3 regions of the Provencibacterium massiliense genome follow, and region 2 is predicted to be linked to each of the others. Evidence: a T-box and tRNA genes for the amino acid it is inferred to sense, from the RefSeq annotation. Region 2 holds a T-box; the other regions hold tRNA genes.
The links. The T-box of region 2 lies ahead of pheS (phenylalanine--tRNA ligase subunit alpha). A T-box ahead of a tRNA ligase gene usually reads a tRNA of that ligase, here a tRNA-Phe.
Positions count from the first base shown of each region.

Region 1: it has a tRNA-Phe gene. The T-box ahead of pheS (phenylalanine--tRNA ligase subunit alpha) is inferred to sense a tRNA for this amino acid. The anticodon was not compared.
Region 3: it has a tRNA-Phe gene. The T-box ahead of pheS (phenylalanine--tRNA ligase subunit alpha) is inferred to sense a tRNA for this amino acid. The anticodon was not compared.

Region 1 covers NZ_FWCH01000008.1:105,796-115,780, reverse strand. Annotated here, with positions in the region: gene B5477_RS01415 (TIM barrel protein) at 1-37, shown strand, start outside; gene B5477_RS01410 (amidohydrolase family protein) at 76-927, shown strand; gene B5477_RS01405 (secondary thiamine-phosphate synthase enzyme YjbQ) at 933-1,364, shown strand; gene frlD (fructoselysine 6-kinase) at 1,445-2,227, shown strand; gene B5477_RS01395 (sugar phosphate isomerase/epimerase family protein) at 2,254-3,084, shown strand; gene B5477_RS01390 (sugar phosphate isomerase/epimerase family protein) at 3,094-3,990, shown strand; gene B5477_RS01385 (DUF4867 family protein) at 4,192-4,854, shown strand; gene B5477_RS01380 (prephenate dehydrogenase) at 4,949-5,821, shown strand; tRNA gene B5477_RS01375 (tRNA-Val) at 5,934-6,009, shown strand; tRNA gene B5477_RS01370 (tRNA-Asp) at 6,062-6,138, shown strand; tRNA gene B5477_RS01365 (tRNA-Phe) at 6,296-6,371, shown strand; tRNA gene B5477_RS01360 (tRNA-Gly) at 6,399-6,474, shown strand; gene B5477_RS01355 (lactate utilization protein) at 6,827-7,468, shown strand; gene B5477_RS01350 (hypothetical protein) at 7,529-8,200, opposite strand; gene lysS (lysine--tRNA ligase) at 8,323-9,837, opposite strand; gene greA (transcription elongation factor GreA) at 9,976-9,985, opposite strand, start outside.
Region 2 covers NZ_FWCH01000012.1:753,861-763,845, reverse strand. Annotated here, with positions in the region: gene B5477_RS08715 (histidine phosphatase family protein) at 1-358, shown strand, start outside; gene B5477_RS08710 (cob(I)yrinic acid a,c-diamide adenosyltransferase) at 355-885, shown strand; gene leuB (3-isopropylmalate dehydrogenase) at 985-2,133, shown strand; gene B5477_RS08700 (DUF975 family protein) at 2,176-3,102, shown strand; gene B5477_RS08695 (hypothetical protein) at 3,159-3,458, opposite strand; gene B5477_RS08690 (IreB family regulatory phosphoprotein) at 3,606-3,851, opposite strand; gene pheT (phenylalanine--tRNA ligase subunit beta) at 3,931-6,312, opposite strand; gene pheS (phenylalanine--tRNA ligase subunit alpha) at 6,341-7,360, opposite strand; T-box leader at 7,444-7,704, opposite strand; gene B5477_RS08675 (DUF6106 family protein) at 7,821-8,363, shown strand; gene acpS (holo-ACP synthase) at 8,360-8,740, shown strand; gene B5477_RS08665 (NAD(P)H-hydrate dehydratase) at 8,721-9,596, shown strand; gene B5477_RS08660 (hypothetical protein) at 9,624-9,985, shown strand, end outside.
Region 3 covers NZ_FWCH01000011.1:233,606-243,590, forward strand. Annotated here, with positions in the region: gene nagA (N-acetylglucosamine-6-phosphate deacetylase) at 1-313, opposite strand, end outside; gene B5477_RS04830 (TspO/MBR family protein) at 367-846, opposite strand; gene proB (glutamate 5-kinase) at 1,102-1,911, shown strand; gene B5477_RS04840 (glutamate-5-semialdehyde dehydrogenase) at 1,929-3,173, shown strand; gene B5477_RS04845 (hypothetical protein) at 3,295-4,227, shown strand; gene mnmL (tRNA modification radical SAM protein MnmL/YtqA) at 4,308-5,255, shown strand; gene B5477_RS04855 (hypothetical protein) at 5,330-7,003, shown strand; tRNA gene B5477_RS04860 (tRNA-Asp) at 7,277-7,353, shown strand; tRNA gene B5477_RS04865 (tRNA-Phe) at 7,407-7,482, shown strand; tRNA gene B5477_RS04870 (tRNA-Gly) at 7,567-7,642, shown strand; tRNA gene B5477_RS04875 (tRNA-Cys) at 7,696-7,770, shown strand; gene B5477_RS04880 (hypothetical protein) at 8,104-8,679, shown strand; gene B5477_RS04885 (DegV family protein) at 8,738-9,616, opposite strand; gene B5477_RS04890 (tRNA (cytidine(34)-2'-O)-methyltransferase) at 9,609-9,985, opposite strand, start outside.

The DNA.
Region 1 (9,985 bases), on a different contig from region 2:
CGTCGAGCGGCTGCGGGAGGTCCTCAGTCAAATTTAAGGCAGAAAACCCAAACAACAGGAGAGGAGCAAGAATAAATGGTAATCGACGTACATACGCATGCGGAATTCATGGAGCCGATGTACAAGGGGGACGAGGTGACCCGGCAGCGCAAGAAGATCATGGGGCGAGAGTTTCTGGGATACAGCGACATCTCGATGGCGCTGTTCCAGATGGACCACGCGGGGATCGACAAGCGGGTGCTGCTGCCGCTGGATTTGACCACGCAGTACGGCTGCACCATCGTCTCGAACGATGAGATGAAGAAACTGGTGGAGGAGGCGCCGGAGCGCTTCATCGGCTTTGCCAGCGTGGACCCCTACCGGGAGGACGCCGTGAAGGAGCTGGACCACGCCTTCGGGGAGCTGGGGCTCTCGGGGCTTAAGCTCAACCCCTCGAAGCAGAAGTTCTACCCCACCGATTCGGTCATGAAGCCGGTCTACGAGAAATGCATCGAATACGGCAAGCCCATCCTGTTCCATTGCGGGACCTCCTGGGAGCCGAACACCCCGGCGAAGTACTCGAAGCCCCTGTGCTTCGAGGAGGTGGCCATCGAGTATCCGGAACTCCGGATCGGCCTGGCGCATTTCGGCTGGCCCTGGGTGCAGGACACCGCGATGATGCTGCTCAAGTATCCGAACGTCTACGCCGACACCTCCATGCTCTATTGCGACCGGGCGAAGGACTTCTTCCACCAGATCTTCAAGGTGGACCTCAGCCCGCTGTGGATTGAAAACATGTTCTCGGATAAGGTGATGTTCGGCTCGAACTCGCCGCGCTTCGGGGAAGAGGACATGAAGTACGGGCTCGAGAAGCTGGGGCTGCGGGAAAGAACGCTTGCGAAGGTCCTGGGCGGCAACGCGATGAAATTCTTAGGGATGGAGGACTAAAGGCCATGAAAATGAAACTGGACTCGTTTGAGCTGCGCACCAAGAACGAATTCGATATGATCAACATCACCGAGCGGGTACACAAATTTGTGGAGGAGAGCGGGATCGAAGAGGGGATGGTCTATGTGATGACCGCCCACACGACGACGAGTATCATCGTCAACGAGAGCCTGCCCTGCCTCGAGACGGACATCGAGGAGAAGCTCGAGGAGATGGTACCGAAGGACGCGCAGTATGCGCACAACCACTTCCTGCCGAGCTACGGTGCGACGGGCGGGAACTGCCCGGGACATCTGAAGAGCATGCTCTGCAACTACTTTGCGTACTTCCCGGTCAAGGACGGGAAGGTGGTGCGCGGCCGGGCGCAGGAGATCTACTTCGCCGAGTTCGATGGAATCCAGGACCGCACGGTCTACATGCAGGTGGTAGGGGAATAACCCTCCATTATTAAGATGAAAGACGGTTGCCGGAGCAGGGTCCAGCGCATTGGAGGGCCCGGCGGGAAAGGGAGGATAAGATGAAAGTAATAGCAGTGGGCGATGCGTGCATCGACCTCTACCAGAAGCTGGAGAGGTACTACCCGACCGGAAACTGCGTGGACTTCATCATCAATATTGCGAAATACGGCCTGGAAAGCGCCGTGGTCAGCGTGGTGGGCACCGACCGCTACGGGGACGAGATGATCGAGGTTTTAAAAAAATACAAGGTGGATTCCAGCCACATGCACCGCAAGGAGGGAAAAACCGCCGTGGCGCTGATGGACCTGATCGGGAATGACCGCCTGCACACCAGCTTTGACGAAGGGGTGCTCGAGGGGTTCGATCTGAGCGAGGAGGACTTGCAGTTCATCAAGGGCTACGATGTAATCCACGGGGTGATCTGGGGCAAGGTGAACCACCACATGCCCACCTTCAAGGAGTGGGGAAAGACGGTCGTCTACGACTTCGCCACCGACCTTGACGACCCGGAGATCGAACGGGTGCTGCCCTATGTGGACTACGGCTTCTTCTCCTACAAGCAGGACGACGCCTTCATCCGCGATTATCTTAAAAAGGCGCAGGCAAAGGGGCCGAAGGTGCTGATCGCGACCTTGGGCGAGCACGGGAGCATAGCCTATGACGGGAAGGAATACTACCTGCAGGAGGCACTGCCGGTGACGGTGGTGAACACCGTGGGGGCCGGGGACAGCTTCATTTCGGGCTACACCTACGGGGTGATTAAAGGGCAGGACGTGCCCGGCTGCCTGCGCACCGCCGCCGAGACCTCCGCGAAGATCATCCAGATGTTCGACCCCTATTGATTTGACGAGAAAGGCGGGATAAGCCAATGCCGAAGATCAACATCGAACGGGTGGCGGGGATGAACATCTGCTACCACCTGTTTACCACCGAATATTTCCTCGATTCCCTCTGCCGGCTGGGGATGAAGAGCGTGGAGTTCTGGGGCGGATATCCGCACCAGTTCATCAGTGAAAAATCCTATCCGCCGGTGAAAACCATCCGCAGGATGATCGAGGAGCGGGGATTAAACCTCATCTGCTATACCCCCGAGCAGATCCAGTATTACTACAACATCGCGGCCAGGGAGGACGACATCCGCGAGGACAGCGTCGAGCATTTCAGGCGGTGCATCTATGCCGCCGCCGAGATGGGCGCGCCCAAGATGCTCATGACCTGCGGCTGGGGCTACCAGGACGAGGACCGCGAGGAGGCCTGGAAGCGTTCGCGCGAGTCGCTGCATAACCTCGGCGAATACGCTGGGAAGATGGGGATCATCCTGGCGCTGGAGAACCTGCAGCAGGTGGAGAGCAACCTGATCTATACCCTGCCGCAGCTGAAAAAGATGCTCGACGAGCTTCAGTGCCCTGCCTTCAAGGCGATTGTGGACACGGTGCCCATGCACCTGGCTGGTGAGACGATGAAGGACTACATCGAGGCCTTCGGGGACGACCTGGTGCACACCCATCTGGTGGACGGCAACCCGACCGGGCACCTGGCCTGGGGCGAGGGCGAGCTGCCGCTGGACGAGGACGTGCAGACGCTCTGCGACCTTAGCTACAAGGGGACCATGTCCTTCGAGGTCTGCGGCGGGAACAACTTCGACCCCGAGGGCGAGATGAAGAAGAGCTTCACCCGCATAGGGCCGTATCTTGGCTAGGAGGGCGATATGAACAAGCTGAAATTTGAGCAGTTCGCCATTGGGAGCTTTCATTACCCGCGCTATCCGCTTTGCTATTTCCTCGATTCGGTGCAGCGGCTGGGGGTAAAAAACATCGAGCTCTGGGGCGTGGCGCCGCACCTCTATGTGGACGACCTGACCGGCGCGGACGTAAAGGCCATCAAACGGGAAATCGATGCGCGGGGGCTTCGGCTCATCTGCTACTGCCCGGAGCAGAACACCTATCCCTTCAACATTTCGAGCACCAACAAGGCCCTGCGCGAGCGCAGCATTGCCTTTATGGAGCGCTCGATCGTACTGGGCGCGCAGCTCGGCGCCCCGACCTTCCTGCTCTGCCCGGGGACCGGGTTCTTAAACGAGGACCCCGGGGAGGCCTTTAAGCTCCTGTGCGACGCCGCGCAGCGCCTGCTGCCCACCGCGCACCGGGAGGGGGTCACCATCGTGGCCGAGACTCAAACCTGGCACGACTGCAACATCCTGCACACCGCGGCCGACCAGCGCCGTCTGCTCGACGAGGTGAACGACCCGGCCTTCAAAGCCATGCTGGACGTCAGCCAGATGACGATCTACGGCGACACCATCGCGGACAACCTGCAAATTTTGGGCGACGACATCCGGCATATGCACCTCACCAGCTCCTACAGCGATTCGCTGGACCTGACGCTGCAAGGGGACGCGCTGCGCCAAAAGTACCCGGACGGGCGGCCGCTGAGCACACATATCGGTTTTCGGGCCGGGAACAACCCCATCATCGACTACCTGCGTCAGATGGGAGAGGGGGGTTACTCCCACTACATCAGCCTCGAAATCTGCGCGCGGGAGTGCTTCGGCGACCCGGAGTTCTATGCGCGCGAGGGGCTCGAGATGATGAAGCAGGCACTCTAAGCAAGCTTACTCATTACTATCTCCATTTTATTTTCCGGCCGTCCCGGGACGGCCCTGCCCGGTTCTGAGTGGAACCGGGCGTCTTTTTATCCTTACGGGGGCCCGCTTTCGGTTGACAGCGGGTAGCGCATGTTGTACACTAAGAGGGACAAATCAGCCGCCAGAAGGCTATGCTGAAATACAGAATACGGGGTGGTCAAAATGGATATCAAAGAGTTGCAGCGCCTGAATCCGGACAAGAAGATTTATTCGATCGACGACGAGGCTTATAAGCCCTACGGCCGGGTGCTGGGCGACGTGTGCGTCAAGGACCTGGTGGAGTACATCGACAAAAACATCGAGATTCCCGCCTCCGGCAGCAAGTATGTGCCGAGCGTGCCCGAGCTCGAGGCATTCGATTGCGTCAAGAAGATCGAGGACCTGGTCTATGGCCAGATGGAGGTCGAGGCCGGCTACTGCGCGGGCTACAACGACGTGCTGGGCGGGCTGGAGTTCCATCAGGGCAGCGAGGTGGCCGTCACCACCACCGACACCCTCTTCATCGTGGGCAAGAAGCAGGATATGTCCGACGAGGGCGACATCGACGGGAGCAAGCTCGAGTACTTCTACATCAAGCGCGGCCAGGTCGTGGAGATGTATTCCACTACCCTGCACTACTGCCCGGTCCATGTGGACGATAACGGGTTCTTCACCCTAGTCATCCTGCTCAGAGGAACCAACACCGCGCTGGACCATCCGAGCGCGAACAAGCTCTTCACCAAGAAAAACAAAGGATTTATCTGCCACACCTCCAACACGGCGAAGATCGAGGCCGGTTCCTATCCGGGGCTCAAGGGCGACCTGATCAAGATCAACCTGAAATAAGCCGGGACAATGCTCTTATGCCGCGGGCGGGTACCTTTCGGGTATCCGCCCGTTTGGGGTTTTTTCGGGTGACGGGAAAGGAATGGTGATCAACATGGAGAGACGGTTTCACACGGTGGGGATCGCGGGCCTCGGGCTGATCGGCGGCTCGCTGGCGCTGGCGCTGCAGCGCCTGGGCGGGATCACGGTCTGCGGCTACGACCTCGACGGGGATACCCTCGAAGCGGCGAAGCGCGCGGGTGCGATCGTGCGGGCCAACGAAGGACTGGAGGAGTGCGACCTTGTGGTGGTGGCGCTCTATCCCGGCGCGGCGGTGCACTTTGTCGGGGAGCATATCGCGGAGCTTCGCCCGGGCACGGTGGTGGCCGACTTCTGCGGGATCAAGCGCTTTCCCTGCGCGGTGCTCGAGCCGCTCTGCCGCGCGCGGGGGCTGTATTACCTCGGCGCCCACCCGATGGCGGGCAAGGAGATCAGCGGCTTTGCGGCGGCCGACGCGAACCTTTTTCGCGGCGCGAGCCTGATTCTGACCCCGACCGAGGAGACCGATCCGGCGGCGCTCGCCGCCTTCCAGGAGCTGTGCCGGGAAGTGGGCTTCGGCCGCCTGGTGCGCAGCACCCCCGAGGGGCACGACCGGATCATCGCCTACACCTCGCAGCTCGCGCACATCCTCTCGAGCGCCTACATCCAGAACCCGCTCTCCAGCGACTTTAGCGGCTTCACCGGCGGCAGCTTTCAGGATTTGACCCGGGTGGCGCGGATGAACGGCGAGATGTGGGCCGAGCTCTTTGAGCGCAACCGGGATATGCTCATCGAGCAGATCGATGAACTGACCCTGAAGCTCGGGGAGTACCGACAGGCGCTCGAGAATGAGGATTCGCGGGCGCTTTGGGCGCTGATGGAGCAGGGGACCGCGATCAAGAACCGGCTGCTGGCGGGGGCCAGCGACCCGAAGTGGGAAGAGGTCTGATCCTCTGCGCCGGCCGCGAAAAAGAAGTAAAATTTTGCGGACAAGGTGTTGACAGGGCGGGATTTTTATCGTATAATTATTAGCGTTGTCGGTATGAATCGGCAGCGGTTGCGGGAGCATAGCTCAGCTGGGAGAGCACCTGCCTTACAAGCAGGGGGTCACAGGTTCGAGCCCTGTTGTTCCCACCAGCTAACAAAGGCTTCTGCCGCTGACGGTCGCACCGGCCTTTGTTAGAAATTTGGCCCGGTAGTTCAGTTGGTTAGAACGCTAGCCTGTCACGCTAGAGGTCGTGGGTTCGAGCCCCATCCGGGTCGCCAATTTTTCTTTTTGCACAGTCTTTGCCCCGGATGGGGCGAGAACAGGCCGACCGCTCGCAAGAGCGGGGAAATCGTGCCGGTGGCACGATTTTAGGCCGCGGGTAGAGCCCGTTTATCCGGGTCGCCAATTTGTTTTTCCTGCGCGCGGGCGCATCTTGCCTTTGTAGCTCAGTTGGTAGAGCAGAGGACTGAAAATCCTCGTGTCGTTGGTTCGATTCCGACCGAAGGCACCACGCCGCTGCTTGTGCAGCGGCGAACATGCGGGTTTAGCTCATCCGGTAGAGCGCCACCTTGCCAAGGTGGAGGTAGCGAGTTCGAGCCTCGTAACCCGCTCCAAAGCGCTTGTATTTTCTGCGGAAAATGCAAGCGCTTTTCACATTGTTATAAGCGCGAAGCGCTTCGCGGGCGGAACTAAGCTCCCCCTCGGACCACCTCCGGCCTTCGGCGGGAATAAGGGCAAGGAACGAAGGCAAGTATGTTTCATCTACAATGACCCAATGGCATAAATAAAAAACGATTTGCTTTTGCAAGTCGTTTTTTATTTATCTTGCCTTGACGGGGAGCGCAAAGATAAACCGTAAAGAATGGCGCCCCTTGAAGCAGCACCCTTTACATTTCCTGCCTTCCTATTTTCCTTATGATGTGTTATACTGTAGTCGATTAAATGGAGAAAGGAAGGGTCAAGGAAATGGATCAAAACGTCGAATTTATCCTCGAGCGCCGCGTGGAGCGCACGATGGAGGCCCTGGTGAAAAACCGGATGGAGGCCTACTACGCGCCGAGCGCCGGAAAGGCGAAGGAAGCGGTAATATCCCTCCTGAGAGAGGGGGCCGTCGTCAGCCACGGCGGGAGCCAGACGCTGATCGAGTGCGGAATCATCGACGAGCTGCGCAGCGGCAAATACAACTACCTCGACCGCAGCGCACCGGGGCTGAGCAAGGAGCAGGTGACCGAAATCTACCGGCGTTCCTTCTTCGCGGACTACTACCTCGGCAGCGCCAACGCCATCACCGAGGAGGGCGAGCTCTTTAATGTGGACGGCAACGGCAACCGGGTGGCCGCCTACATATACGGCCCGCAGAACGTCATCCTGGTCGCCGGGATCAACAAGATCGTGCCGGATATCGAGAGCGCGCTGACCCGTCTGCGCAAGATGGCGGCCCCGGCCAACGTCAAGCGGCTGGAGTGCGAGACGCCGTGCTTCCGCACCGGCGAGTGCATGAACTGCCACACGCCGGGGAGGATCTGCTGCGACTACGTGGTGCAGGGCTTCCAGCGGGTTCCGGGGCGGATCAAGGTGGTCCTGGTCGGAGAGCCGCTCGGCTACTGAGGAAAAGGAAAAAGCTGTCCGCTGATGGAATCAGCGGACAGCTTTTATTTTTGGTCGTGTTCAGCCTTCCAGCGCCTTGCGCTCGTTGAGGATATTGTCCAGCAGCTCGGTTTGGTACTGGTAGTTCTCCTTTGCCTTCTTGTTTTTCGACGCGGCATGGGTGTCCGCCGCGCGGAAGGTCAAAAAGAGGCTGTCGCCCAAGGCTTCGGTCAGCGGGTCGTCGCAGAAGACGGTATCCGAAAGCGGGATCTTGCGCCCGTCGTCGAAGGCTTTGTCGCTGTAGGCGCTCAAATCCACGAAGTTGAGCGGGTCGCCGATCATATCGTAGGCGTAGTCGTCCATGATCAGGATCATCGACTCGCCTTCGGTCATCTCCACCGAAAAGCGGGTCTGGGCCGCCATGAAGACCTGGGCGTTCATCCCGGTATCGTCGTCCTCGGGGAAGCCAATCGCCACCACGTCGACGTTGACCTTCCCGTCGCCGTCCCGGTCCACCTCGTACTGCTCGGCGATCTCGCAGAGGCGCTCGCGCTGCTCGTCGCTGATATAGGCCTTGCCCACGATGGTGATGGTCGAGTCGAACTTTTCCTTGGACAGGATGTCGTAGGCGAAGGAGACGAGCATGATGGCGGCCACCACGCCGATGATGGTGTGCCATTTAAAATGGTACCAGTAATTCTCAAACCACTTCTTGGTGCCGAATTTGGGTGGGCCGTTTTCCCACTTTTCCATAATGATAGCCATTCCTTTCTCGGGGAGAAGCGCCCGGGCAGCCGCAGAGAGCCCGGGCGCGGAATCCATGAGTTTGAATCAAAATAATTGCCGCGTGGAAAACACGTACCCTCTCTATAACCTCAGTTTTCGCGGGGCTTCATGGTCGGGAAGGAGATCACGTCGCGGATCGATGCGCTGTTGGTCAGCAGCATGACCAGCCGGTCGACCCCGATTCCGAGCCCGCCTGTCGGGGGCAGGCCGTAGGACAAAGCGTTCAGGAAATCCTCGTCGATGTCGCAGGCCTCGTCGTCGCCCGCCGCCTTGAGCGCCGCCTGATGCTCAAAGCGCTGGCGCTGGTCGATCGGATCGTTGAGCTCGGAGAAGGCGTTGGCGTACTCCCGCCCGGTGATGAACAGCTCGAAGCGCTCGGTGTAGTCGGGGTCGTCCTTCATGCGCTTGCTCAGCGGGGAGATGTCCACCGGATGGCCGGTCAGGAAGGTCGGCTGGACCAGCTTCTCCTCGCAGTACTCCTCGAAGAAGAGGTTGAGGATGTCGCCGATCCCGTGGCGCTCCTCGTATTCGAGATGGTGCTCCTTGGCAAGCGCGCGCGCCTGCTTGAGGGTGGAAACCCCGTTAAAGTCCACCCCGGCGTACTTCTTGACGCATTCCTTCATGCTGATCCGCTCGAAGGGCTTCTCCAGATCGATGGTCAGCTCGCCGTAGGGGATAACCGCGGTGCCGAGCACCTCGTGCGCGACCGTGCGGATCAGTTCTTCGACCAAGTCCATGATCCCGTTGTAGTCGGTGTAGGCCTGGTAGAGCTCAAGCATGGTGAATTCCGGGTTGTGGCGGATGGAAATCCCCTCGTTGCGGAAGACCCGGCCGAGCTCGTAAACCTTGTCGAAGCCGCCCACGATCAACCTCTTGAGGTGCAGCTCGAGGGCTATTCGCAGGTACATGTCCATGTCGTGCGCGTTGTGGTGGGTGATAAAGGGCCGCGCCGCCGCGCCGCCGGCCTGGGTGTGCAGCACCGGGGTCTCCACCTCGATGAAGCCCTTCCCGTCGAGGAAGGAGCGGATGGCGGTGATGATCCGCGAGCGCTTGACGAAGGTGTCCTTGACCTGCGGATTCATAATCAGGTCGACGTACCGCTGGCGGTAGCGCATTTCGGTGTCCTTGAGCCCGTGGAATTTTTCGGGCAGCGGGGAGAGGGACTTGGTCAGGAGGGTGACCTCCGTCGCCTTGATGGAAACCTCGCCCCGGCGGGTGCGGAACACCTCGCCCCGAACGCCGATGATATCGCCGATGTCCCAGTATTTCAGCTGGGCGAAGCACTCCTCGCCGATCATGTCGATCTTGACGTAGAGCTGGATCCGGCCGCTGGAGTCCCGCAGATCGAAGAAGCTGGCCTTGCCCATGTCCCGCCAGGCCATGATCCGGCCCGCCAGGGAGACGCTCTTGCCCTCGTACTCCTCGAAGTGCTCCTGGATGTCGTTTGCGTAGGCATCGGTTTTATAAGAGGTCTGCTGGAAGGGGTCCTTCCCCTGGGCTTGCAGATCGCTCAGCTTTTCGCGGCGCACCCGCAGCACCTCGGAAAGGGATTGCTCCTCGCTTTCCGGGGTTTGGTTCTGTAGCTCCTGGTTGTTCTCTGACATTACACAACACATCCTTGTCGTTTGGGGCGCTCGCCCACGTTTTAAAGCAGAGACACCTCTGCTGCCAATATCCCTTATTATAACAAAAAGCGGGCTTTTTGCAAAGCCCGCAAAGGATTTTCTTTGTAAAATCCGCTCTCAGATCGAG
Region 2 (9,985 bases):
GGAAAGCGGGATGCAAAATCCTCCGCCCGGCGGCGAGAGCGGCCTGGATCTGACCAAGCGGATCAGCGTGGGAATCAGCCGGCTCTTCAAAAAGATGATGGACGAGCAGCTCGGCTCGGTGGCGCTAATCACCCACGGCGGCGTCATTATGAACCTGCTTTACGGCATGGGGCTGCCCAAGTGCGAGATCTCCCAATGGGCGGTGGACAACGGCAAGGGCTACACCATCCTGATGACGCCGCAGTTCTGGATGCGCGACCGCGCCTTTGAGGTCTATGCGCCGCTGCCCTACGGGCTCAGCCAGGACGAGGTGCAGATGGATACGCTGCGCTTTACAAAGCCGGGGGAGAAGGCATGAACGAAAAAAAGGGCCTGATTCATCTTTATATCGGAAGCGGGAAGGGGAAGACCACGGCCGCGGTCGGGCTGTGCGTACGCATGCGCGGCACCGGACGGCAGGTGCTCTTCGCCCAGTTCCTAAAGGGACAGCCCTCCGCCGAGGTGGAGCCGCTGCGCCGGCTCGGGATCCAGGTGGAGCGCACCGACCCGGTCAAGAAGTTCATCAAGTCGATGAATGAGGAGGAGTACAGCGAGTGCTGCCGTTCCTGCCGCGCCCTGTTCGAGCGCGCGGAGCGTGCGCTGCAGAGCGGGGAATACGGGCTGGTGGCGCTCGACGAGGTGCTCGACGCGGTGGGGCACGGGATCATCGGCGAGGAGGAGCTCTTGCGGGCGCTGGAAAGCCGTTCCCCCACCACCGAAGCGGTGCTCACCGGCCGGAACCCCGGGCAAAAACTCTGCGAGCTTGCCGACTACATCAGCGATATGCAGGCTGTCAAGCACCCCTATCAAAAGGGGATCACGGCCCGCGCGGGAATCGAATATTAGATTGTTAGAAAATATTCACAGGTTGGTCTCATTTTCATCACCAACCGGCAATGTGAAGATGGCATTATAGTGAAGGATACATAGTAGGAGGAAGAGAAAATGGATATGAAAATCACAGTGCTCAAGGGCGACGGGATCGGGCCGGAAATTGTCGATGAGGCAATCAAGGTCCTCAAGGTGGTCTGCGAATGCGAAAACATCAACCTGACGCTCGACGAGCAGCTCATCGGCGGTGTCGCGATCGACAAGACCGGCGACCCGCTGCCGCAGGAGACCATCGACAGCTGCAAATCTTCGGACGCGGTGCTCCTGGGCGCGGTGGGCGGCCCGAAATGGGATGCCCTGCCGACCGACAAGCGCCCGGAAAAGGGGCTTCTGCGGATCCGTTCCGAGCTGGGGCTCTTCGCAAACCTGCGCCCGGCGCGCATATTCCCCGAGCTCTGCTCCAATTCTCCCTTAAAGGACAGTATCGTCCAGTCGGGCGTGGACCTGCTGGTGGTGCGCGAGCTTACGGGAGGGATCTACTTCGGCAAGAAGGGCAGCGAGCAGATTAACGGTGAGCAGTCCTCCTATGATGAAATGCGCTACAGCGAGCACGAGATCGAGCGGATCGCCCGCGCGGCCTTCGACGCGGCGGCCAAGCGCCACCGCAAGGTGACCTGTGTGGACAAGGCGAACGTGCTTGAGACCTCGCAGCTCTTCCGTTCGGTGGTCGCCCGGATCGGTGCAAAGGAATATCCGGACATCGAATTGAGTAACCTTTATGTGGACAACGCTTCGATGCAGTTGGTCAACAATCCCGGCCAGTTCGACGTTATCGTCACTGGAAACCTCTTCGGTGACATCCTCTCGGACGAGGCGGCCATGCTGACCGGCTCGATCGGTATGCTGCCCTCCGCGAGCCTGGGCGGCTCGGGCTTCGGGCTCTATGAGCCGATCCACGGCTCGGCGCCGGATATCGCGGGCAAGGGGATCGCAAACCCCTTGGCGACCATTCTGTCGGTGGCCATGATGCTCAAGCACACCTTCCAGATGACCATGCACGCCAAGGTGATCGAGGCGGCGGTCGAGGAATCGCTCAGCGTCCTGCGCACTCCCGACCTGATGCCGGCCGAGGAGGAGCCCGCACACAGCCTGGGCGGTTACATTACCGAGGTGTTCGGCACCCGCACCGGGTTGGAAACCGCCACCACCGGGGAGCTGGGCGACTTTGTCGCCAACGAAGTGCGCCGCGCGCTCGAAAAATAAACACGGTACCGTTTTCCGAACAAACATAGGAAGTGATTCACAATGAGTGTCCGTAGCAAGATTAAGTCCAACGCCAAGAAAGCGGTCTCCCAGAATTTTGTCAAGACGCTGACCGTCACAATTATCCTCTTTTGCATTGTGCTGCTCTACATCGTCCTCGTGATGATGGCCAACACGGTAATCGAGCTGCTCTCCTCCACGCTGGCGCTGCCGGGTATTCTGCGGGGTTGGGGCTACGTCTCCTCGCCCGCGGTGGTGGGCGCTTCGCTGCTGCTTCAGCTGATCCTCTTTTCCCCCCTGATGGTCGGCGCGGCCCGCTGGTTCTATCGGCTGATGGGGCAGGAGGGGAGCGACGTGTTCGACCTGTTCGAGTTCTTCTCCAGCTTCCGGCAGTATTTTGGTTCCTTCTGGCTGGAGCTCAATCTTACGCTCCGCTCCTTTCTTTATACCTTCCTCTTTACGCTGGTCCCCGTCGTGATCGTGGGGTTGGGGTCCTTCCTGGTCACCGGGGAATTTGGGAAAGCCATGGGCGGTCCGGCCGCTACCCTGGTGGGATCGATGCTCCTGATCGCCGGGGTGGTACTCCTGATCGTCAGCGCGATCTTTTCCTGGATTTTCCTCAAGCGCTATTTCCTGGCGCGGTATCTTTACAGCGGTGGGGAGTGTACGGCACGGCAGGCCATTAAACAATCTGTATATTTTATGCGGGGACGCAAGACCGAGCTGTTCTTCTTCGATCTGACCTTTTTGGGATGGTTTCTCGCCTGTGTGTTGATCGTGCCGTTCTTTTATGTCGCGCCCTATTATATGAGCTCCTGCGCGCTCTACGCGCGGTATTTGATCGAGTATGGACACCGTTACCAGCAGGCGGCACCGCAGCCGCAGCCGACCAAGGAGTTCGACTGCGCCCCGGACGAAGCGGCGGGGGATCCGGAAGAGCCGCAGTCCGGTGAAGCGCAGCCGCAATAGGAAATACAAAAAAAGAGGACCGCGGGGAATTCCCTGCGGTCCTCTTTAAATATCCATTATTTCTCTTCGAGATACCGGGCCAGCCAGATGGAGGCGATATTGAGCGCGTTATAGAGCCCGTTTTTTTCGGTCTTTTTGACGATCCGCTCCTTCGGGCCGTGGTTGGGGTTGGTGGAGAGGAGCTGCACCGAAACGCTGCCCGCCATCTGCACGCCGTCCAATTCGGTGGTGGAGAGGACTTGAAGCAGCGCCACGTACCGGTCCGCCATGCTGCCATAGTAGATGGTGTTCCCGCAGCGCACCAGCGGCTTGCCTTTATACGTCATCATCTGCGATTTCTCTTTGGTTTGTGCCATTGATACCGACCTCCTGTTATTCCAAACGATCCGTGATTGCGGATAGGTGTATGCCTAAGTTATTATTATATCATAGTATGGGAAATATTACAACCACTTATCCGGCTCAAAAGAAGGGCTCTCCTGAACGGAGAGCCCTTCTGTCTGTTAATCGTCGAGATAGGATTTGACCAGAAGCTGCAGCAGCTCGTCCCGGTCGATCCGCCGGATCAGGCTGCGCGCATTATTATAGGTCGTGATATAGGTCGGATCCTCGGAGAGGATGTATCCCACAATCTGGTTGATCGGATTGTATCCCTTTTGCCGCAGGGCATCGTATACGGTGGTCAGGATTTCCTTGACCTGTTTTTCCTTGTCCTCATGGATGGAAAACGATATGGTTGGCTCATGCATGACCATCACCTCACAGTGTTAGGATACATCAAATCAGCGTTTTTTTCAAGTAAACGTTCTGTGAACAAGCCCTGGGAGCTTATGCGCGTAAAGTGACGCCCAGCTGGGAGAGCGCCTTGAGGGTGCGCTTGACGGCAGCGTCGGCTTCCTCGTCGGTGAGGGTGCGGTCCTGCGCGCGCATCGAGATGGAGTAGGCCACGCTCTTCTTGCCCTTTTCGATCTGGGCGCCCTGGTAGACGTCGAAGAGCTTCACACTCTCCAAAACGCCTCCGACCGAGGCGCGGATCGTCTTTTCCAGCGTCGCCACCGGCATGCCCTCGTCACAGATCAGCGCGAGGTCGCGGCTGGAGGCGGGGAACTTGGGCAGCGGCACGAAGGTTTTTTCGTGGTCGCGGTTTTCGTACAGCAGGTCCACGTCCAGCTTGGCCGCATAGACCCGGGTGCCGATCTCATAGTTGAGGCAGACGCGGGGATGCACCTCGCCGATCACGCCGCAGACCTGCCCGCCGACCAGGATTTCGGCGCAGCGCCCGGGATGGAAGGAGGGATCGTCCTCCTTCTGGACGAAATCGTAATCCTTGACGTCCAGCGCCTCCAGCAACGTTTCGACGGCGCCCTTGATGGCGAAGAAGTCGTAGCCGTCCTGGTAGCACCCCAGGGTGATCTGCTTCTTTTCGACCGGAAGCTGATCGTCGCCGGTGGGGGTGTACTCGGTGCCGATCTCGAAGAGGAGCGCGGACTGGTTGCGATTGTTGTAGTTGCGCGAGAGGGTCTCGAGCATCGAGGGCAGGGTGGTGGTGCGCATGACACTGGTGTCCTCGCCCAGGGGGTTGAGGATCTTCAAAGAATCGCGCTCTTTGCACTGTGCCGGCAGGCAGATCTTGTCGTAATACTTCGGGCTGATGAAGGAATAGGTGATGATTTCGCTGAGCCCCTGGGCGAGCAGGGTGCGGGAGACGACGCCCTCAAACTTCTGACGCTCGGTGAGGTGGCCCTGCGCGCTGCCGCGCAGCGTGGTGGTCGGAATATTATTATACCCATAAAAACGCGCGATTTCCTCGGCCACGTCCGCTTTGGTCTCGATGTCGGCCCGGAAGGAGGGGACGGTGATGACACCGTTTTCCACCTTGAAGTCGATGGCGCGCAGGATGTTTTCCATCTCGCCGGTGGGAATCTCGATTCCGAGGAACTCGTTGATCCACTCGGGGGTCAGCGGCAGAGTGCGCGGCGTGTGGTCGGCGTTGTCCACGTCGATCATTCCCCCGACGACCTCTCCGGCGCCCAGCAGCTCGACCAGCTCGCAGGCGCGCTGTACGGCCGGGATACAGGTCTCGGGGTCGAGCCCCTTCTCGAACCGGGAGGAGCTTTCGGTGCGCAGCCCCAGCTTTTTGGAGGTGGTGCGGATCGAGCTGCCCTTGAAGCAGGCGGACTCGAAGACGATCATCTCGGTGTCGTCTGCGATCCCGCTGTACTCGCCGCCCATCACGCCGGCGACGGCCGAGGGCTTTTCGCTGTCGGCGATGACCAGCATCTGCTCGTCCAGCTTGCGTTCGATCCCGTCCAGGGTGGTCAGCGTCTCGCCGGGGCGGGCGTTACGCGCGATGATCTTGCCGTCCTTGACGTACTTGTAATCGAAGGCATGCATCGGCTGGCCGTATTCGAGCATGACGTAGTTGGTGATGTCCACGATGTTGTTGATCGGACGCACGCCGCTTGCGCGCAGCCGCTCGCGCATCCAGCGCGGGGAGGGCCCGATCTTGACATTCTTGACCATGCGCGCCACGTAGCGGGGGCAGAGCTCCGGGCTTTGCACTTCGACGCTGAGAAGGTTTTTGATGTCGTCCGTTTCCTTCTGCACCTTCGGCTGCGGGGCCACGAAGGGCACCTTGTAGGTCGCGGCGGCCTCTCTGGCAAGTCCCAGCACCGACAGGCAGTCCGGACGGTTGGAGGTGATCTCGAACTCGACGCAGGTGTCGTCGAGGCCGATCACCGGACGGATGTCGTCCCCCGGCTTGCCCTCGCAGTCCTCGCCCAGCAGGAAAATGCCCTCTTCTGTGCCGTAGGGGAAGTCGTGCAGGGTCAGCGCCAGCTCGGGCAGCGAGCACATCATGCCGTTGGAGAGCTCGCCGCGCAGCTTGCCCTTGCGGATTTTGACACCGTGGGGCAGGGTGGAGCCGTCGAGCGCGACCGGCACCAGGGCGCCGGGCACGACATTGTCGGCGCCCGTCACGATCTGGATGGGCTGCTCCTGGGCCACGTCGAGCATACAGACCACCAGCGAATCGGCATTCGGATGCTTTTCGACCGAGAGGACCTTGCCCACGACGACCCTGGAAATCTCGCTGCCTTCGACGGTATAGCCCTCGACCTTGGAGCCGGACATGGTCATCGCTTCGCAGAAATCGTGGATCGGCGCGTCTATTTTCACATAATCGGAAAGCCACTTCATCGATAAATTCATGTTCGTTCTTCCTTTCCTTATCTTTAGACTAGAACTGCCCGAGGAACCGCACGTCGTTTTCATAGAACAGGCGCAGGTCCTTGATGTTGTAACGGCGCATCACGATCCGTTCGAGCCCCATCCCGAAGGCGAAGCCGCTGTACTCGTCCGGGTCGATCCCGACGTTTTGCAGCACCTTCGGATGGACCATGCCGCAGCCGAGGATTTCGATCCAGCCCTCGCCCTTGCACAGGCTGCACCCCTTGCCCTGGCACTCGAAGCACATGATGTCCATCTCGGCGGAGGGCTCGGTGAACGGGAAGTGGTGGGGCCGAAAGCGCACCACCGTCTCGGGGCCGTAAAGCTCCTTGACGAAGATTTCCAAGGTCCCCTTGAGGTCGGCCATGGTGACCCCTTTGTCCACCACCAGGCCCTCGATCTGGTGAAAGATGGGGGAGTGGGTGGCGTCCACCGCGTCCGAGCGGAAGACCCGGCCGGGCGCGATCACCCGCACGGGGGGCTTTTGCTGCTCCATCACCCGAATCTGCACCGGGGAGGTCTGGGTGCGCAGCAGGATATTGTCAGAAATATAGAAGGTGTCCTGGGTGTCCCGCGCCGGGTGGTCCTTCGGGAGGTTGAGCGCCTCGAAGTTGTAGTAGTCGGTCTCCACCTCGGGGCCCTCGGTGATCGAGAAGCCCATTCCGAGGAAGATGTCCTTCACCTCGTCGAGCACCTGGTTGATGGGGTGCTGCTTGCCCAGCGGATGGCGGGTGCTGGGCAGGGTGACGTCCAGGCGCTCCTCGCGCAGACGGCGCTCCAGCTCCTGTTCCTTAAGCTGGGAGATGCGGGAGGTGATCTCGGTTTCGATCTTGGCGCGGATTTCGTTGGCCAGCTGGCCGATCACCGGCCGCTCCTCGGCCGAGAGGGAGCCCATCTGTTTCAGGATGTTAGTCAGCTCCCCCTTTTTCCCGAGAAAGCGCACCCGGATCTCGTCGATCTCCTTGAGGCTCTGCGAGCTTTCCAACGCCTCGTGTGCAAGGTTGCGGATGTTTTCAATTGCCTGTTTCATGAGGACAATTCTTCCTTTCTGTGTTTTATTTAGCCGGATATTTAAAATTGGGAATATACGAAAAAACGGCCCTTCATCCCTTATAGAGGGACGAAAGACCGCATATAAGCGTCTTCCGCGGTACCACCCGCTTTTTTGCCCAAAAAGGCAAACACTTTGCCGGGAGCCGACACTCCCGCCGTCCTGTAACGGGGCGAACCGTCGCGGCCTACTGAAACCATTGTCCGTTGAGCCGCGCCACTCGTGGGTGAACTTCGAGACAGATCCCCCTGGGCGGCTTTCAGCACTGCCGCGCCTCTCTGAAAAGGGGAGGGGTGTCCTACTCTCCCAGTCAACGTGTTTATCGCTGTTGGACAATATTTTAGCACAAAATTTGGGCGGGTGCAAGAAGAAAAGTAATTGAACGGGCTCTTTTTCTATGTTATACTAAACCTTAACAGACAAGTGGAGGTTATTTGCTATGTCCGATACATTTATGGAGTATTTAATCAAAAAACGTTCTACCCCGCGGGACCTTCTGCTGAAAGTTTTGATTATCCTGACCGGGATCGCACTGGTGTTCGCGCTCTTCTTCCTCTCGCCCCTACTCGGCTTCTTCTCGATGTTCGGGTACCTGGCCATCGCAGGAGCGGTCTATGGGATGTGGTATCTCGTCACCGCGATGAACGTGGAGTTCGAGTATGTGCTGACCAACGGCGACATCGATGTGGACAAGATCATCGCCCAGCGCAAGCGCAAGCGCCTGGTCTCTGTCAAATGCTCCTCCTTCGAGGAGCTGGGCAAGTATAAGGCGGCCGAGCACCAGAACAAGACCTATCAGACCAAGCTGATGGTTTGCAGCAATCCCGAAGACCCCGAAGTATGGTACGCGGTCTTCAACCACGCCAAGCTCGGGCGTACCCTGCTGGTCTTCAATGCGAGCGAGGCCATGCTCGAAAACATGAAGAAGTACCTTCCCCGCCAGCTTGCCTTCGAGGTCTTTGTCAAGAGGACGGCGCAATGATCGCGGTCGGCACCGACATTTTAGAGATCGAAAGGATGGAAAAATCCTTAAAGAACCCTCGTTTTTTAACGAGGGTCTTTTCTCATGCGGAAATCGAGTGGCTCAGGGAAAAGAATTTCCCGGCCCAGTCCGCCGCCGGGAATTACTGTGCCAAGGAAGCCTTCTCCAAGGCCCTGGGCACCGGGGTGCGGGGCTTCTCTCTCAGCGAGGTCTCGGTGCTGCGGGACGAATGTGGGAAGCCTTACCTGCTGCTGGAGGGAAGAGCCAGGGAAAAAGCGGCCGGGCGCTCTTTTTCGGTAAGTATCAGCCATTGCCGGCGGTATGCCACCGCCGTGGTGGTGATGGAGGAGGATCGAAATGCGCACGCTGCTGGATGAAAAAACCGTCTATTCGCATATTCCGCCGAAAGCGGACGATCTGCACAAGGGGAGCGCCGGGAAGCTCTACCTCGTCGCCGGGAGCCGCAGCTTTCGCGGCGCGGCGGTACTGGCGACTATGGGTGCGCTGCGCAGCGGCTGCGGCTATGTCTCCCTCGCCTCCACGCCCGAGGTGTGCAACAACATATCCCACCACCTGATCACCCCGACCCTGAGCGTACTGCCCGAAAACGCCGAGGGGCGCATCTCCCGCTCGGCGGCGCAGACCGTCCTGCGCGAGGCCGCCGGATACGGCGCGATGGTGCTCGGCTGCGGATTGGGGCTGGACGCGGACACCGAAGCCCTGGTGCGCGGGGTGCTTCCGCATTTTGAGGGCCCGTTGGTGCTGGACGCCGATGGCATAAATGCACTGGCGCACGGCATAGATATACTACGGGAAGCACCGGCAAAGGTGATTTTGACCCCGCACGAGGGCGAGATGGCCCGGCTGTGCCGCAGTACGATCGAGGCGGTCCACCGGGACCGCGAAGGGGCCGCGCGCACGCTGGCAAAGGATTACGGCGTCTGGGTGGTGCTCAAAGGCCCGCACACCCTGATCGCCTCGCCCGACGGGCAGCTGCTGGAAAACACCAGCGGGAACAGCGGCCTTGCCAAGGGCGGCAGCGGCGACATCCTCAGCGGGATGATCGGTTCTCTGCTCGCTCAGGGGCTCGATCCGCTCTGGGCCGCGGCTTGCGGGGTCTATCTGCATGGGGCCGCGGCGGACCTGACTGCCCGCCGGATGTCCCGCTACTGTATGCAGCCGCCCGACCTGCTGGACGATCTTCCCGAAATTTTCATCAGAAACGGCCGCTGAGGGCCTGTTCCGTGAGGGGAGTACTCTATGCGCAAACTGAAAACGAGGGGACTGATTCTGCTGGGCGCTCTGGCCATACTCTTTGCGGGGTGCGCGCAAAGGGGCGCTTTGGAAAAAAGCGGGACTGTCGGGCTGCCCGAGCAGATGGAGTGTGCACTGCAGCTGCATTATTCCGGACTGGAGCTAAAGGGGAGGATGACCCGCACGCTGGACGGGGAGCTGGCCCTCACGCTGGAACAGCCGGGGAACCTGTCGGGCCTGACGCTGGAGACCGCGCCGGAGGAGTACCGCACCGAATATGAAGGGATCCGCTTTGCGGTGGACCGCCAGGTGCTGCCGAAGACCTCGGTGCCGGGGCTGCTGAAATTCGCCCTGGACACCGCCAATGG
Region 3 (9,985 bases), on a different contig from region 2:
GCTCGTGCATGATGGAATCGAGGGTGTCCGCCGGCAGGGACATGGTGGTCGCGAGCAGGGAGGTCACCCCGTTTTCGGCGTAGTAGCGGGCCATCTTGTAGTAATTGTCCTCGCCCCCGCGCGACCAGTCGCACCCGACGCAGCCGTGGGAATGGATGTCCAAAAGCCCCGGGATCACCCGCAGCCCGCCAAGGTCCTCGCCCGTTCCGGGGAGGGAGGGGGCGACGGACTTGATTTCGCCGTCCTCCATCAGGATGTCGGCCTTATGAAAGGTAAAATCGGTATGATATACTTCCGCGTTTTTTAACAGCATGAGAGTTTCTCCTTTTGCTCTTTTCCTTAGTGTACATCATGGCGGCGAAATAATCAACGGTTCAGCCGCGCCACCCCATAGCACAGATAGAGCGCATAGACCAGCCAGACGAGGTAGGGCAGGTAGAGCCAGGCGCTGCGCTCGCAGATGCGGCGCATGCGGGTGACGGTGAGCACCCCCAGCGCGATCATGGCCACGATCATAAAGAAGGAGAGGGTGTACTGCCCGAGCCTAAAAAAGGCGCCCGGCCACAGGGCGCTGAGCAGAAGCCCCGAAAAATAGAGCACCAGGGTGCTGCGCCGCAGGTAGTAGTCGGTCTGCGGGGTGATCAGCAGATGGTACAGCGCGAGGGCCATCAGCACATAGAGGATGGTCCAGACGATGGGGAAGACCGCCGCCGGCGGAGCCAGGGCGGGCAGGTTCATGGCATGGTAGGCGCTTGACATATCGCCGCCGAGCAATGTGCCGAGCAGCGAGGCGGCGGCCGACGCGGCCAGGGAAAGCAGAAGTTCACGCAGTTTGATGACGCCCACAGGGCAGACCCCCTCAAAAATTGCTTTGCTGGTTACCTTCTAAATATATGAACCCAACGCCCCGATTATATGCGCGCGCCGGCGCGAAAGAGGAAGAAATGCAGGAAATCGGAAAAAAGGGGATGAAACGCAAAGCGGTGTATGCTATAATAGCCGCATGACGGCCATTACAGCATTTTTATGGCAGAGGCCATTTTTCGCCCGGGCCGCGGCCGGTCCGCGCGCGGGCGCGAGCTTAAGGGGAGTTTGAGTGAAATGGAAATCAAAGCGGCAAACCGGATCGTGGTCAAGGTCGGAACCTCGACGCTCACCCATCCGAGCGGGCTGATCAACATCCGCCGGATCGAGCAGTTCGTCAAGGTGCTGGCCGACCTCAAAAATATGGGCAAGGAGATCGTCCTGGTCACCTCGGGCGCCATCGGTGTCGGGGTGGGCAAGCTCGGGCTCAAGGAGCGCCCGTCGGACACCCGCTCCAAGCAGGCGGCCGCCGCCATCGGCCAGTGCGAGCTGATGTACATCTACGACCGGCAATTTTCCGAATACAACCACGTCATCTCCCAGGTGCTGCTCACCCGGGACGTGGTGGAGGACGAGCGGCGGTGCGCGCTCTGCCGCAACACCTTCTCCCGCCTGCTGGAGTATGGGGTGATCCCGGTGGTCAACGAGAACGACACGGTGGCGGTCGAGGAGATCGAATTCGGAGACAACGACACCCTTTCGGCAGTGGTGGCCACCCTGTGCGACGCCGACTTGCTCATCATCCTTTCGGACATCGACGGGCTCTATACCGACAACCCGCGCACCAACCCCGACGCCACCCTGATCCGGGCGGTGACCGAGATCGACGATTACATCCTCTCGATCGCCCACGGCGCGGGCAGCGCGCGGGGGACCGGCGGGATGATCACCAAGATTCATGCCGCCGAGGTCGCCGGGGAAGCCGGGATCGACACGGTGGTGATGTCGGGCACCGACCCGGCGCTGATCTACCGGCTGCTCGAAGGGGAGTCGGTCGGAACACGCTTTTACAGCAGGCAGGCAAAACCGGAAAATGTGACGGCCTAGACGAGGAGGGCTTTGAAATGGTGGATTTAATCAGCTTGGGCAAGCGCGCGAAGGCCGCAAGCAGGGTCCTCTCCTGCGCGGGCGCGGAAAAACGCAACGGGGCGCTGCGGGCGATCGCCGCGGCGCTGCGCGAAAACGCGCCCGCGATCTTAAAAGAAAACGGGGCGGACATGGCCGCCGCGCGCGAGCGCGGGATGACAAAGGCCTTCCTCGACAGGCTACAGCTGAGCGGGGAGCGGATCGAGGGCATCGCCGCGGCGGTGGAGGAGATCGTCATGCTCCAGGACCCCGTCGGGGTGGTGGAGAGCGGGCGGACCTTGGAAAACGGGATCCGGCTCGTTAAGACCAAGGTGCCCTTCGGGGTGGTCGGGATGATCTATGAGGCCAGACCGAACGTCACGGTGGACGCGGCGGCGCTCTGCCTCAAGTCGGGCAACGTCTGCCTGCTGCGCGGCTCGAAGGAGGCGATCCGCTCGAACATCGCGCTGGCAAACGTCATGCGCGGCGCGCTGGACAAGGCGGGCCTGCCCGGGGACTGCATCCTGCTGGTGGAGGATACCACCCGCGAGAGCGCAAACGCCATGATGACCTTAAACGGCTACCTCGACCTGCTCATCCCGCGCGGGGGCGCCGGGCTGATCCGCACGGTGGTGGAGAACGCCACCGTCCCGGTGATCGAAACCGGGGTGGGCAACTGCCACACCTATATCGACGCGCACGCCGACCTCGAGATGGCGGTGAGGATCCTGGACAACGCCAAGACCTCCCGCCCGTCGGTCTGCAACGCCTGCGAGACGGTGCTGGTCCATCGGGACATTGCCGGACGCTTCCTGCCGGCGGCGAAGGCGGCGCTGGCGCACGCAAACGTGGAGTGGCGCGGGGATGCGCGCAGCTGTGAAATTTTGCCGGGGATCAAGGAGGCAAACGAGACGGACTGGGAGACCGAATACGGCGACTACATCCTCGCCTGCCGGGTGGTGGAGAACATGGAGGAGGCGCTTTTGCACATCGCGCGCTACTCCTCGGGCCACTCGGAATGCATCGTGACCGAAAGCTATGAAAGCGCCGAAATTTTCACGGCAAGGGTGGACGCGGCGGCGGTTTACGTCAACGCCTCGACCCGGTTTACCGACGGGGGGGTCTTCGGGCTGGGGGCGGAGATCGGCATCTCCACCCAGAAGCTGCATATCCGCGGGCCGATGGGGCTGCGGGAGCTGACCACCGACAAATATATCCTCTTCGGCAGCGGGCAGGTGCGCTGAGCGCAAACTTGAACCGTTTGTGAATTCTAAGGGCTTTGCTTGAAAGAATACGCGCCAATGTGGTATACTGGCTAGTAGTCGCGGGGAAACCCGCAAACCGGTATCACGAAAGGAATTGACGATGACGGAATACAATTCTCTGCGCGAGGTGCACCGGCGGCGCAAAAACAGGGCCGCCGCCCCCATCGGGGCGCTGGTGCTCATCCTCGCCGCGGCAGGGCTGGTGGCGCTGATCATTTTGGGCGTCAACCTGACCTCGCAGATTCTCGATAATTCGCGGGAGAAGCAGAAGTTTGAGAAGATCATCCAGCCGGTGCTGATGTTCGACCCGCCGCCCTTCGAGGACGTGACGACGCTGGATAAGTTCACCGTGCTGCAGGCCGCGCTCTGGGCGACCATGCTCGGCGACAAGCGGGAGACCTATCCCTTCGACGCGCAGGGCAACCTGATCGTCCCCTCCTCGGACGTGGACGTGACCTCGACCCAGCTGTTCGGGCCCGAGCTTGAGCTCGAGCACCAGTCCTTCTCGGACTTCGGCATCTCCTATGAGTACAACGAGGCCACCAAGGCCTACCATGTGCCGGTCATGAGCGCCAGCGCGCTGTATACCCCGCGCGTGGACGAGATCACCCGCGACGGGGACACCTATTCCCTGTTGGTGGGATATATCCCGCCGGGCACCGCCTGGAACACCGACATCGCCGGGAACAAGACCGAGCCCGACCCGCACAAGTTTATGATCTATGAGCTGAAAAGGCTGGATAAGCATTATCAGCTGACCGCCATCAAGGACCCGCCGCCCGAGAAGCAGGTCGGCTACGGGACCGAGGCTTCGGTTCCCGACGGGGCGATCGCCAGTGTCGGGGAGGACGAGACGCTTCCGGACGGAGAGGGCGGCGTCTACGGCGAAGGGGAGGAAGGGGCTTTGGCATCCTCCTCGCAGGAGGACGGCTCCTCCAGCGCCGGGGAGAGCTCTTCCGATGAGCCGGAGGATGACGGCTTTGAGGAGGATTCCTCCACTGAGAGTTCCTCTGAGGATTCTTCGGAAGAATAACGACAAGGATGAAGGGATGCAGGCCGTTGATTTCATCAACGGCCTGCATCGTGCAAGGGAGAAAACCGGGAGGGAGCAGTATGCAGGAGGCGTTCACCTACTCCGACCGGGGCAAGCGCTACCACACTTATGACTATTACCTGCGGCACCGCTACGGCTGCAAGGTCTGCCGGATCCCGCTGTCGGGAGGGTTTTCCTGCCCCAACCGGGACGGCACCAAGGGGGTGGGCGGCTGCGATTTTTGCTCGGGCGCGGGCAGCGGGGAGTTCGCCGGGGACGCTGCCCTGACCATCGCGCAGCAGGCGCGGCAGGTGCGCGCGGGAACGGTGAAGAAATGGCCGCAGGCAAAGTACATCCCCTACTTCCAGGCCTTTACCGGGACCTTTGCGCCGCTCTGGCGGCTGCGGGAGCTCTATGAGGCGGCGCTGGCGCTGCCGGACACGGTGGGGCTCAGTATCGCCACCCGCCCGGACGCCATCGCGCCCGAGGCGTTGGACTATCTCGGAGAGCTGGCCCGGCGCACCGACCTGAGCGTCGAGCTCGGGGTGCAGACCTGCCACGACAGGACGGCGGCGGCGCTCAACTGCCAGCACACCTGGGAGGAGTTCCTCGAGTGCTTCTGGAGGCTGCGCGAGCGGGGAATCGCCGTCTGCGTCCACCTGATCGACGGGCTGCCGGGGGAGGACCGGGGGATGATGGCCGAGAGCGCCAGAAAGGTCGGGGAGCTTCGGGTGGACGCGCTCAAACTCCATCTGCTCTACGCGGTGCGCGGCACCGTGATCGGCGAGCGCTATGAGCGCGGGGAGCTGCGGCTGCTCACGAGGGAGGAATATGTGGACATTATCTGCGACCAGCTCGAGCTGCTGCCGCCACAGACGGTGATCCAGCGCCTGACCGGCGACGGCGCGCCCGGGGAGCTGCTGGGGCCGCAGTGGAGCCGCAAAAAGCTCTGCGTGCTCAACGAGATCGACAAGGAGCTGCGCCGCCGGGACAGCGTGCAGGGCTGCCGGTACCAGGCCAAGTATTAAGTTTTCGTTAAATCGGCCCACAGGCGGCCGAGATGTGGTATACTGTTTACCATCCGTTAATTGGAGGGAAAGAAGTGAAAAAGGTTAGACTGGGCGTTTATGGAGCGGTCACGCTGCTGTTGGCCCTTTATGTTTTTGTGGAGTCGGTGAATTTGAGCCCCTTCTATTCCGAAGGAGCCATCTTCTGGGCTCTTGTGATCTCGCTGTATCTGCTGATCTGGGCGCTCTTCCACTTTGGGGAGTTCACCTTCCAGCGGCTGGAGGCGGGGATGAGCGGGGCGCAGCGGCCCTTTAACTATGTGCCCAAGCGCAAGTTTCCGAAAGTCGTCAAGTTCATCATCGCGGCGCCCTGGGCGTTCCTGGCGGTCATGATGATCATCTCCTCCCCCCTGATCAGCTGGGGGGCTTACCGCGACCAGCTGGGCGAGGTGCAGGAGCGGGAGTTCTCCAGCGACATCCAGGCGGTGGACATGTCCCAGGTGCCGATCGTGGACCAGGAGCTCGCCTATAACCTGGCCAACAAGAAGCTGGGCGAGAAGCCCTCGCTGGGCAGCCAGGTGGTCCTGGGCGAGCCGACCATCCAGATGGTGGACGGCAAGCTGATCTGGGCGGTGCCGCTGCAGCATTCCGGCTTCTTCAAGTGGCTGACCAACATGTCGGGCAGCGCGGGGTACATCACCGTTTCGGCCACCAACGTCAACGACGTCAGCTATGTGGAGGACCATAAGATCAAAATCCAGCCGAACAGCTACCTGCTGCACGATCTCAAGCGCAACGTGCGCTTCGGTGGAGCGTTGTTTGAGGGGATCGTGGACTATTCCTTCGAGCTTGACGATAACGGGCAGCCCTACTGGGTGGTGAGCACCTACCGCAACCGCCGGGGCTTTGCCCTGCCCGAGGCGACCGGGGTGATCGTGGTCAACGCGACCACCGGGGAGAAGGAGAAGTATTCCATCGCCGACGTGCCCGAGTGGGTGGACCGGGTGCAGCCCGAGGACTTCATCCTCAACCAGATCAACAACCAGGGCGCCTATGTGCACGGCATCTTTAACTTTGCCGACAAGGACAAGTTCCGCCAGAGCGAGGGGCACAACATCGTCTACAACGGCGGCAACTGCTACCTCTTCACCGGGCTCACCAGCGTCGGGCGGGACGAGAGCGCCATCGGCTTCATGATGGTGGATATGGTGACCAAGGAGCCCATCCGCTACCAGATCAACGGCGCGACCGAGGACATGGGCCAGCGCTCGGCCGAGGGGAAGGTGCAAAACCTCAAATATGACGCCTCCTTCCCGATCATCATCAACCTTGACGGGCAGCCGACCTACTTCATGACCCTCAAGGACAACGCGGGGCTGATCAAGCAGTATGCCTTCGTGTCGGTGGTCAACTATTCCACCGTCGGCACCGGGGAGACCATCGCCGACGCGCGCAGGGATTACAGCCAGGCGCTGCGCAACGGCGGCAGCTCGGCTGCGCTGCAGGAATCGGCCGAAACTGAGAAGGCCACCGGCGCGGTGCTGCGCATCGCCTCTGAGCAGAGCGAGAAGCAGGAGATTTACAAGCTGATTCTGGACAGCAAGCAGGATGTGATCTTCATCGCGGACAGCACCGTCAGCGACGAGCTGGCCATCACCAGGGAGGGGGACCGGGTGACGCTCGAGTATGTCGAGACCGGGGACGGGGTGATCCACGCCGTGTCCTTCGACAATTTGGAGTTTACCCAAAAGCAGGCCGAGAACGGATAAATGATCAAAGCGGCCCCGGCGGACATCATCCGCCGGGGCCGCTTTATCCTTGTGGCAGGCAATTCCCGCAGCAGCGTTTTAAAATTTTTTGGGCACAGTGTTTTTTTGTGGTGGAGCGCATATAATAAAGGGGAGCTGCGAAAGTGGTTTTTCTGATAAATTTGGTAAAAGCGGGTTGACAACGAATCGAGGGTATAGTATAATAAATTTCGTCGCTGAAAGGCGTTTTTCTATATGTTGGAAGCCTGCGTTTGTCAGGTCTTGCAGTTATCTGGCCCGGTAGTTCAGTTGGTTAGAACGCTAGCCTGTCACGCTAGAGGTCGTGGGTTCGAGCCCCATCCGGGTCGCCAATTTTCTTTTATGGCAGAGCTTGTGGTTCAGGAGAAGCCTGGGCCGCCCATTTGCCTTTGTAGCTCAGTTGGTAGAGCAGAGGACTGAAAATCCTCGTGTCGTTGGTTCGATTCCGACCGAAGGCACCAATCGTCTATTAGCCGCATAGGCTGATATAAAATGCACATAGCGGATGTGAAAACGGTAAGTTCTCTCAAAGCGGTGCAACACATGCGGGTTTAGCTCATCCGGTAGAGCGCCACCTTGCCAAGGTGGAGGTAGCGAGTTCGAGCCTCGTAACCCGCTCCAAAAAGCCGCGCCACTTTAGATGATAAAGTGGCGCGCGCTTTCAAAATTTATCTGGCGCCGTAGCCAAGAGGTAAGGCAGAGGTCTGCAAAACCTTCATTCACCAGTTCAAATCTGGTCGGCGCCTCCAAAAAGCGAGCGCCCTTCCGACAGGAAGGGCGCTCGTATTTTTGTCCGGCGCCCCAGATTTGAACTGTGGTCAACATCTGGCCGGCGCCCGGCTTAGCAGAATTGGTCCGGCGAAATTTTACACAGTCTTGATAGAACGCCTTGCCGCAACCGGTTATGCTATGGGATGATGGGAAGAATGGCATGCCGGATGGAATACCGTCCCTTGACAGATTGAAACCATTACAAAAAGATGATAGAATGTAGACATGGAGGCCCGATGAAGGACAGGGAAGCACAGCTGGAAAGAGCCCGTTTGATGCGGGAAATGGAGCTTTTGGACGGAGGTGCCAAGATGGGATTATTCTTGGAAGCGGTGGTTTTGGCGCGGCAGGAGGTGCCGGCGGCTAAAGAGCTGCTCAAACGGTTCGAGAAGCGCTCGCAGGAGGACGAATGCGCCCTGATTGCGCAGGAATGCATGTGCTTTGCGCGGGAGCGCGGCACCTTCATCCTGCTCAACGAGGATTGCGCCGAGGGCGAGGCCTTCGCGCGGTTCGCCTCCCAGGAAGACGGCGACGCCGTGCTCTACCTGCATATCCATGACGAGGCGCTCTGGATGTACCGGCTGTTCTGCTGCGGCGTGGAAAAGGACCGCTTCTGTCCCATCCCGGACTACTGGGAGGATGGGATGGAGCGGGAGGAATACGACTCCTGGTCGGGGGACGCCGAGAAGCTGGAACGTTATATCGGCGGCTTTCATGCCGGGGAGGTGGAGCGTTACCTCACACTCTGGACCGACGAAATGTTCGAGGGCAGGCAGGCGAGGAAGGCCTATGCGGGGGACGAGTACGGCTATGCCGATTGCTGGCAGATGGCGGACTTCCTGCGCCGGATCGGATACCCCTATCCCGGGGAGGACGAGCTGGGATAACAAAAAAGTCAAAAGGAGCTGCGAAACGATTCGTTTCGCAGCTCCTTTTTTGTTTTGCTTACTGAGGGCGCTTCTGGCCGCGCACCACCACCGCGATGATCCTCGGGCCGGCGTTGATTGAAACCGAGGCTCCGATGGTATAGACCCCCTTCGGCGGATAGCCGAGCTTTTCCTCGAGCAGGGCAGAAAGCTCCTCGGCGGGCTCATCGAGCATCCCGCGCACGATGATATACTCCCCGCCCGCGGCGATCGCCTTCTGGCAGAGCGCGCACACCCGCGGGACGACGTTCTTATCCCCGCGCACCTTCTCGAGTACGTTGTTGCCGCCGTCCACCATGTGGATGATCGGGCGCAGGCCCAGCAGCTCGCCCACAAAGGCGGCGGCCGAGCTGATCCGCCCGCTCTTTTTTGCAAAGTCCAGCGTATAGCAGGCCAGGAAAATTTCGGCGCTGTCCGCCCAGTCCTGGATGTACGCAATGATCTTCCCGGGCGCCTCGCCCGCTGCAATCATCTTGGCCGCCTCCATCACCGGGTAGCCGTAGCCCAGGGAGTAGCTCTTCGAGTCGATGATGGTGATCTTCATCCCGGCGGCGAGGACGGGCTCGTCGCGCAGAAACTGCTCGCGCGCCAGGTGCGCCGACTCGAGGGTGCCCGAGCCCTTGCCGTTGATGGTCACGCAGATCAGGTCGGTGTAGCCCTCGGCGGCGGCGCGGGTGAAGGATTCGAGGTATTCCGCGCAGTTGATCCGGGAGGTGGCGGGGATCTCCTTGGCGGCGAGCAGACGCTCGTAGAACTCCTCGTTCGAGAAATCCACCCCTTCGAGATAACCCGTGCCGTCGATCGCAATGGGGATGTTTTTAATTTCAATCCCGAACTCCTTGGCGAGGGCGGGCGGGATGTCCGAGGTGGTATCGGTTATCAGCTTGATCTTACTCATGGTGGTCCTCCCAGTTAAATTTCGTCAGCCGGCCGCTGTTCTGCAGCGCGGGGTAGCCCCACTGCCGCAGCACCTCATAGGCGGCGATGGCCGCGCTGTTGCTGAGGTTCAGGCTGCGCAGCCCGGGCTGCATGGGGATGCGCACGCAGCGCTGCGGGTGCGAAAAAAGCAACTCCTCCGGCAGCCCGGCGTCCTCCCGTCCGAAAAGGAGATAGCTCTCGTCGGGATAGGAAACGTCCGAATGGACCTGCCGCGCCTTGGTCGAGAAGTAGTAGTAATTCCCGCTGGTGCGCGAAAAGAAGTCCTCGAGCCCCTGGTAATAGTTGATGTCCAGATAGTGCCAGTAATCCAGCCCCGCCCGCTTGAGCT